DNA from 2 places in the Serratia sp. Res13-Sevr-LER1-36-b genome. Region 2 is predicted to be linked to the other one. Evidence: predicted binding sites of a transcription regulator. Region 2 holds the regulator's gene; the other holds the start of a gene.
The links. Region 2 encodes LexA, which represses DNA repair genes until DNA is damaged. Its sites were predicted from a motif close to TNCTGTATGTACATACAGNA; they were not measured.

Region 1: a site for LexA is predicted at 2,832-2,851, ahead of mutH (DNA mismatch repair endonuclease MutH). Genes of this name have one in related genera too.

What each region holds. Positions count from the first base shown of each region.
Region 1 is NZ_JADACK010000044.1:94,060-98,486, forward strand. Features, by position in the region: gene ptsP (phosphoenolpyruvate--protein phosphotransferase) at 1-1,647, opposite strand, end outside; gene rppH (RNA pyrophosphohydrolase) at 1,660-2,187, opposite strand; gene mutH (DNA mismatch repair endonuclease MutH) at 2,884-3,564, shown strand; gene IMQ33_RS24285 (YgdI/YgdR family lipoprotein) at 3,691-3,909, shown strand; gene IMQ33_RS24290 (NADP(H)-dependent aldo-keto reductase) at 4,144-4,427, shown strand, end outside.
Region 2 is NZ_JADACK010000019.1:157,383-161,809, reverse strand. Features, by position in the region: gene plsB (glycerol-3-phosphate 1-O-acyltransferase PlsB) at 1-1,013, opposite strand, end outside; gene IMQ33_RS14055 (diacylglycerol kinase) at 1,336-1,704, shown strand; gene lexA (transcriptional repressor LexA) at 1,828-2,436, shown strand; gene dinF (MATE family efflux transporter DinF) at 2,548-3,888, shown strand; gene IMQ33_RS14040 (CsbD family protein) at 4,195-4,404, shown strand.

The sequences.
Region 1 (4,427 bases), on a different contig from region 2:
TCCCGCATTGGCACGCAGCATGGCGCGCACCTGGATCAGGAAGATTTCTGGCTGATCCAGCGTAATGCGGATCCCCCGCCAACCGAGGCACGGGTTTTCCTCGCTGATCGGCATGTAGGGCAGTTGTTTATCAGCACCGATATCCAGCGTACGCAGCGTTACCGGCTTATGCGGATAGAAAAGTTGCAGCATGCCCTGATATTGCGCCACCTGCTCCTCTTCCGACGGGAAGCCGCTTTGCAGCATGAACGGGATCTCAGTGCGGTACAGGCCAACACCGTCCACGCGCGCGCCCAGCAGTTGTTCATGTTCCGGGCTAAGACCAGCGTTCAGCATCACCTGGATCCGCTCACCGCTTTTCAGCTCTGCGGGCTGTTCAACGTCGTCTTCTGCCAGCTTGCTGAGCTCCTGCTCTTCGCTGATCAGACGTTGATATTCCTTCACCAGCACCGGTTCCGGATCGACCAGCAGCTCGCCGCGATAGCCATCAACAATCAGCATTCGCTGGGCCAACAGCGCAGGCTGGATGTCAGCCCCCATCACCGTTGGCACGCCCATGGCCCGCACCAGGATCGCGGCATGGGAGTTGGCAGCACCGTCCCGCACGACCACGCCAGCCAGGCGATCCTGTGGCACTTCGGCCAACAAGGTCGCCGTCAGCTCATCGGCGACCAGCACAAAACGGGCTGGCCATTGGCTGGCCCCTTGGGTGGTATCGTCGAGGTGGAATAGCAGGCGTTGGCCAAGCGCGCGCAGATCGCTGGCACGCTCGCGCATATAGGTATCTTGCAAGGTCGCAAACTGGGCTGCGAACGCTTCAATCACCTGTTTTACCGCCCATTCGGCCACCGAACCGGCATCAATCTCCGCGTACAGTTCACGTTTGAGGCGAGCATCGTTGAGCAGGTGGGAATAGAGATCGAAGATCGCCGCGCTCTCTTTTTGCGAGCTGGCGCTAAAACGCTTACTGAAGCGGCGGAACTCTGCCCCAGCCTCTTCCAACGCCTGTGTCAGGCGTTCGCGCTCGCTGACGGTATCCAGCGTGGAGGCTTTATACACCTGATCGAGTGAAGGCTGGCTGCTATCTAACCACCCCTCCGCCACTGCCACACCAGGAGCCGCAGCCAGCGCCCGAATGCGGGTCTGGCGATACTGGCCAAAAATGGCGTTTAGCTGTGATAACGAGAGGATCCCGGCCATTTGGGTGGCCAGGGTAACCATGAAGGATTCTTCGCTTTCGTCAAACTGGCGCAGTTCACGTTGCTGCACCACCAACACGCCAAGCAGCTGGCGGCGATGAATGATCGGCACGCCAAGGAAGGATCGGAAACGATCCTCTTTGACCTGCGGAATATATTTGAAGCTGGGATGGCTTTGGGCATCCGCCAGGTTGATCGGCTCTGCCCGCCGCCCAACAAGGCCGACGATGCCTTCGTCAAAGGCCAGGGCGATAGTACGCCCACGGGGCTTTTTCAACCCGCGCGTCGCCATCAGGTAATAACAGCGGCGGTCGTTGTCTGCCAGATAGATGGAGCAGACTTCGGTGTCCATCGCCAGACAGGTTTCATTGACCAAAAGATCCAGCGCATCTGTCAGACTGGCCGCCGCGGCCACTTTCTCAACAATTTCTCGCAAGCGCGTGAGCATAGTCGGTTTGACTTAACCTCTCTTTCGGCGATAAGCAGGAGGCTGCCGTTGCGCTGCCAGTTCCTGCATTGGCATGACGGTTGCGGCAAACTCTTTCATAACCCGGCGGTACACGTCGCGTTTAAACGACACCACCTGGCGCACCGGATACCAGAAGCTCACCCAACGCCAGCCGTCAAACTCCGGCGTACTGCTGCGCTGCATGTTGATATCCGCGTCATTGCACATTAACTGCAGCAGAAACCATTTCTGCTTTTGGCCGATACAAACCGGCTTTGTGTCCCAACGCACCAAACGTTTTGGCAATTTATAGCGCAACCAGTTGCGGGTTGAGGCCAGGATACGCACATCCTTTTTACTCAGCCCCACTTCTTCGAACAGCTCACGGTACATCGCCTGCTCAGGCGTTTCGCCAGGGTTTATTCCCCCTTGGGGAAACTGCCAGGAGTGCTGACCGTAACGGCGGGCCCATAGGACCTGCCCCTGACGATTACAGATTACGATACCAACATTCGGGCGGTAGCCATCATCATCGATCACCGGACTACCTCGATAAGCATAAATTCGTATTGATAACCTGATTGTTTCACACAAGCCACAGGCGGTAAACCACTGCTTTGCAGCACCGTCGCTCGGATAACATTGGGATAACTCACAGATAATGGCAAAGTTATAAACATGTAACGAGGTTCGAGGGCGGTTTTATTCACTTTTTCTGTGGATAGGTGTGTGAAGAACTCTAGGGATAAGCCGGGAAAACTCGATTGAACTTAAAATCCGCCGTATTTTTAACTTTTTATTATTCCTTTAAATACAATGAAATAAACACTTAAACACAGTTATGAACAGGGTAAAAATGTGATCTATGCACGCTTTGGATCTTTCTCTGGCGAAAGATCCACCAATGCGGATTTTATCCACAGATTATTATACCCAGTGACCTATAAAACCGCCAAATTCGTAAAAAATGCCCCGCGTCAAGGCTGTAAATCAAACCAGTGATCGGCAAAAAGTTGGGTTATCCCAGAAATCTGTGGATAAATAGGTGTAAGATCCTGTTTATTGTCGGTGGCTACAGGTGCACAACCCCGCAATGAAATTTTTCTACCGCGGTTGGGTAACCAAAAAGTCATGCAAAATCATGCTACTATTGTTGTTTTCCCCAGCCTGCTTTTCCCTTTTAAGGCTGTGAGTAAATTCGGTACGTTTTTTAACCATAATGCATAGGTCTGATTTATGGCGTGTTTATCCCCGCTGCCGCCAGAAAACGAGCAGCAATTATTAGCCCGTGCCCAGGCGCTGGCTGGCTTTAACCTTGGCGAACTGGCCGCCCGTGCGCAGGTCAGTATTCCCAAAGATCTCAAGCGGGATAAAGGTTGGGTCGGCATGCTGCTGGAGCTATATCTGGGGGCCATGGCGGGCAGTAAGCCTGAACAGGATTTCCCAGAGCTGGGCATCGAGTTGAAAACCATTCCGGTCGACGCCGCCGGTAACCCACTGGAAACCACTTTCGTCTGCGTAGCCCCACTGACAGGCAATAGCGGCGTCACTTGGGAAAGAAGCCACGTACGCCACAAGCTGGCACGGGTGCTGTGGATCCCGGTGGAGGGCGAACGACAAATCCCGTTGGCACAACGCCGCGTAGGTTCCCCGCTGCTGTGGCAGCCCAATCAGGAAGAAACCGAGATGCTGCGCCGGGATTGGGAAGAGCTGATGGATCTTATCGTGCTCGGCCAGGTTGAGCGGATCACCGCCCGCCATGGCGAAGTGCTACAGCTGCGGCCAAAAGCGGCCAACAACAAGGCACTGACCGAAGCCACCGGCGAACAAGGCCAACCGATCCTTACCTTGCCGCGCGGTTTCTATCTGAAGAAAAACTTCACCCGGGCGCTGCTCGCCAGGCACTTTACGCTTTGATTAGCCCTCCGCCCTCTGATTTCACTGTCATTTCTCCTTACACAGATGGGATACGTCCGAAAGCCATCTTTGGCAGAGTTTGCTACTCTATTAAGACAATTATTCCATGTATATAAGGTGTTCGGCATGAAAAAGTGGGTAATGGCTATTTCCGCCCTGATGATGGTCGCCGGATTAGCAGGCTGTTCCAGCGACTATGTGATGGCCACCAAAGACGGCAATATGATCCTCACGCAGGGTAAGCCTAAAATCGATAAAGATACCGGCCTGATCAGCTATCAGGACGAGCAAGGCAACCAGCGCCAGATTAACGGCGATCAGGTCTCGCAGGTTATCGAGCGTTAATCCCAGCCCCCGTATCATCCTGACCCCTGACGGATTATCAATCAGGGGTTTAGCCCGTCAGTTAATTACCCTATGGATTTCAAGCTGCAGCTTGAAAGACGGCGGGTATAATCCTCTTCCACCATCTGCCACGCTTGGTTATAGTCAAGTAAGGCGTGTTACGCCGTTGGATCTCTGGCTTCTGTTTTACCGGGCATCACGCCCGTAAGCGCTAACATTGAAGGAAGGCCGTTAATGCAATACCACCGTATTCCCCACAGTTCTTTAGAAGTGAGCGTGCTGGGACTGGGCACCATGACCTTTGGCGAACAAAACAGCGAAGCCGATGCCCACGCACAGCTGGATTATGCATTAGCCGCTGGCATCAATCTGATTGATACCGCAGAGATGTATCCAGTGCCGCCGCGCCCGGAAACCCAAGGGCTGACAGAGCAGTACATCGGCAGTTGGATCAAAGCGCGCGGCAACCGCGATAAAATCGTGCTGGCAAGCAAGGTCTCCGGGCCGATCCGGGGTAA
Region 2 (4,427 bases):
GGCCAGAAGTTCAGGTTAATACCCGCTGCGATATGCGGTGGCACCAGCCCTTGATGGTAGAGCACATAGGACAACAGCAGATAGTCCATATGGCTGCGGTGACACGGCACATAGACGATCTCGTGGCCATCCTGCGCCAACTGACGCACACGCTCGGCGTTGGTGACGTTGATACCCTGATACAGCCGGTTCCAGGTCCAGCTCAATACGCGGTCGGACAGGCGCACCGTTTCATAGGAGAAATCGGCGGCAATCTCTTCCATCAGCGCAATTGCGTTCTGCTGGGCCTTTTCGTGGGAGATCTTTTTGCTGCGCGCTTCGTCTTCGATCGCTTTTTCAATCGCCTTGGAGGACAGCAGCTTTTTGAACAGATCCTGACGGGCAGGCAGGCTTGGCCCAACGGCGGCAAGGCGCTGACGAGCGAAGTGCATGCGGGCGACACGGGCCAGTTTTTGCGCGATGGTCTTATCGGTGCCGTGCTCGGTCGCCATCCGGCGTAGGGACACGGTGTTGGAGAAACGGACAAAGCTGTCGCGCCCCAGCCACAGTACGGCGAAGAACTTCTGTACGCCGTTCAGCAGGCGCAGGTGCGGCGTGCCGTGGCCTTCGCGCCCTGGGGAGCGGCCAAACATCACCGAAACCGGCAACATCTGAATATCGAGATCCGGGTTGCTGCGGTGCAGATCCAGATAATCGTGGAACAGTTTTACCGATTCTTCTTTGGGGGTGTAATAGCGGAATACGCGTGGGCCATCGTGGATAAACACGTAGCTTGGCAGCACGGTGCCATCGATTTCCAACGGGTTAAGGGGATCGGGCAGATCTTGCGCCAGACACTGGGTGCGCAAGGTGAGTAAATCCGCCTTGGAATTATAAGGTAAAACATACAAAATCGGTCGTGAGGGATCCAACCCTAACTCCGTGACCGGATCTGAAGGGATAACCTTACTTCTTACCAACATTTTTAGTGGTAAGTTCAATATCTTATAATAGATTTTACGCCAACCTGACATGACAACGTGAAGCCTCTTGTTAGCAATTCGCCGCAAGCATACCAGAAACCGGGTAGCAGATCTGTGGCGTTGGGAAATCCACGGCCGTTCACGGCAATGGAAGTACATAGTTGAATTATACCTGATGGATATCAAATTGGCCGCTCTAGCGCATTCATGCGCTCGCGGCATTGGTATGACATAGCTAGGTGATTAAGGTATTCCAACCTTGCTGTATACTGCGCTGCGATAAAAATGTGATTGGACTGGCAAATCTGTCTGGAACGTTGCAGCTGCAACACGACGGGTACATGATCCATCTTGGAGAAAGGCGTTCTTAACTATGGCAAATCAAGCAACTGGCCTGACGCGTATCATTAAAGCTGCGGGCTATTCCTATAAAGGTTTAACCGCTGCCTGGCAGAACGAAGCCGCATTCCGCCAGGAACTGGTGGCGACGGTAGTCGCTATCATTGTGGCGGTTTGGCTGGACGTGGGGGCGATAGCGCGCATCTTGTTGATCGGCTCGGTGCTGCTGGTGATGATTGTCGAAATCCTCAACAGCGCGATTGAGGCCGTTGTCGATCGCGTGGGTACGGAATATCACGAGCTTTCCGGGCGGGCCAAAGATATGGGCTCGGCGGCGGTATCGCTGGCAATCATTCTGGCGCTGTTCGTTTGGGTTTCGGTACTTTGGCAGCATTTGGCGTGAAAACCGGCAGGCATCGTTGCGATCCCGCTCGCTACCTGCTGATTTTTATTTATTCTTCGGTTCCCAATCCAGACTTAGCTGTATATACTCACAGCAAGACTGTATAAACAAACAGGGGGCGGAATGAAAGCACTAACTACCAGACAGCAAGAGGTCTACGACCTGATTCGCGATCATATTTCGCAAACGGGCATGCCACCGACGCGTGCCGAGATCGCAATGCGCCTGGGGTTCCGCTCACCAAATGCTGCAGAAGAGCACTTGAAGGCGCTGGCTCGCAAAGGCGTTATCGAGATCATCTCCGGTGCATCACGCGGTATCCGCTTGCTGATGGAAGATGAAGAGGGGTTACCTCTGGTGGGCCGTGTGGCTGCCGGTGAACCTCTGTTGGCTCAGCAGCACATTGAAGGGCACTATAAGGTGGATCCTTCACTGTTCAAGCCTAATGCCGATTTCCTGCTGCGCGTTAGCGGCATGTCGATGCGAGATATCGGCATCCTGGATGGCGATCTGCTGGCAGTGCATAAGACTCAAGACGTACGCAACGGCCAGGTTGTCGTCGCCCGTATTGAAGACGAGGTCACGGTCAAGCGCCTGAAGAAACACGGTAACGTCGTCGAACTGCTGCCAGAAAACAGTGAATTCCAACCGATCGTGGTCGATCTGCGCCAGCAGAACTTCACCATCGAAGGCCTGGCGGTGGGTGTGATCCGCAACGGTGACTGGATCTAACCGCTTTACCTCGTATTACAGCCCTTTAAAACGGCAAACTTCGCCCCATCTCTGGGGCGATGTCATTTCTAAGCTACGCTAAAATCCATGCTTTTACGGGAACATATCGCCATGCGCCTGCTTTCTGCCTTCACCAGCAACACCGACAAAGCTCTGTGGCGTCTGGCGTTGCCGATGATCTTCTCCAATATTACCGTGCCCTTGCTTGGCCTGGTGGATACCGCCGTTATCGGCCATCTCGATAGCCCTAGCTACCTTGGCGGGGTCGCGGTGGGGTCAATGGCCACCAGCTTCCTGTTTATGTTGTTGCTGTTCCTGCGTATGAGCACCACCGGGCTGACTGCGCAGGCGCTGGGGGCGCAAGATCCCTACCGGCTGGCTCGCGCCTTTATGCAGCCGTTATTGTTGGCGCTGGTGGCCGGGCTGGCGATTGTGCTGTTGCGAGCCCCATTGATCACCTTGGCGCTGAACATTGTGGGGGGCGATCGGGAAGTATTGGTACAGGCCAGGCTATTTTTGGAGATCCGCTGGCTGAGCGCTCCGGCGGCGTTGGCCAATATGGTGCTGCTCGGCTGGTTGCTGGGAGTTCAGTACGTGCGGGCGCCGGTGATCTTGCTGATCGTCGGTAACCTGCTGAACATCGTGCTGGATATCTGGCTGGTGATGGGGTTGGGTTGGAACGTGCAGGGGGCCGCGGCTGCCACGGTGATTGCGGAGTACTCCACGCTGCTGCTAGGTTTGTGGTTAGCATGGCGGGTACTACGCATGCGGGGGATTTCGCTGGCGATGCTGCGTACCGCCTGGCGTGGGGATCTGCGCCGCCTGCTGGCACTTAACCGCGACATTATGCTGCGCTCGTTATTACTGCAACTGTGTTTCGCCTCGTTAACCATTCTGGGAGCCCGCATGGGCGGAGAAGTGGTGGCGGTGAATGCGGTGCTGATGAATTTACTGACCTTTACCGCCTACGCGCTGGATGGTTTTGCCTACGCGGTGGAAGCCCATTCCGGCCACGCCTATGGTGCGCGGGACGGGCGGCAACTGCATAACGTATGGCGTGCAGCCTGTCGGCAGGCTTGCCTGGTTGCCTGTGGTTTTGCCGTTATTTATCTGTTTGCCGGGCAGCAGATCGTGGCGGGCTTAACCTCGCTGCCGGAATTGCGTGCGCTGGCAAATCATTATCTGCCTTGGCAAGTAGTGCTGCCCCTGGTGGGGGTTTGGTGCTACCTGCTGGATGGCATGTTTATCGGCGCCACCCGTGGAGCAGAAATGCGTAACAGCATGGCGGTAGCCGCAGTGGGCTACGGGCTGACGTTGTTCACCCTGCCGGTATTAGGCAACCACGGTTTATGGCTGGCTCTGGCGGTATTCCTGGCACTGCGCGGGGCTGCTTTGGGCTGGGTTTGGCACCGTCATAGCGTGCAAGGCACCTGGTTTTCATCCCCTAACTAGCGATACATAGGCCAGACTAGTTGATGATTCTGGATGGGTATTCACATTTAGTTACATGTGTCGGGGGCTGTTATGCTTCGCTTGCTTACTGTTTTAATGGCGTTTTTTGCTATTAAGACTTTTCCTAACCCTATTTCATGCTGCTTTTCGAGCGCTTTTCGTGATGGGTGACTATAGTTAATCACGTGGCTGGCGAATTAAGCCCGCGCTTAATTGGCAACGGACGCATTAGATAACCTTAAATTTGACTCAGTTAAGTCCAGCCAGATTTATCTAAAACTGACAACCAAGAGTAACGGAGAGATTATGAACAAAGATCAAGCCGACGGTAACTGGAAGCAGTTTAAAGGTAAAGTGAAGGAAAAATGGGGCAAGCTGACCGATGACGATATCACCGTGATCGAAGGGAAACGCGAACAGCTGGTCGGTAAAATCCAGGAACGCTATGGCTACCAGAAAGAGGCAGCCGAAAAAGAAGTCAAAGCCTGGGAAGAACACAGCAAGTATCGTTGGTAGCGCGATGAGCCGCTGAGTATTGC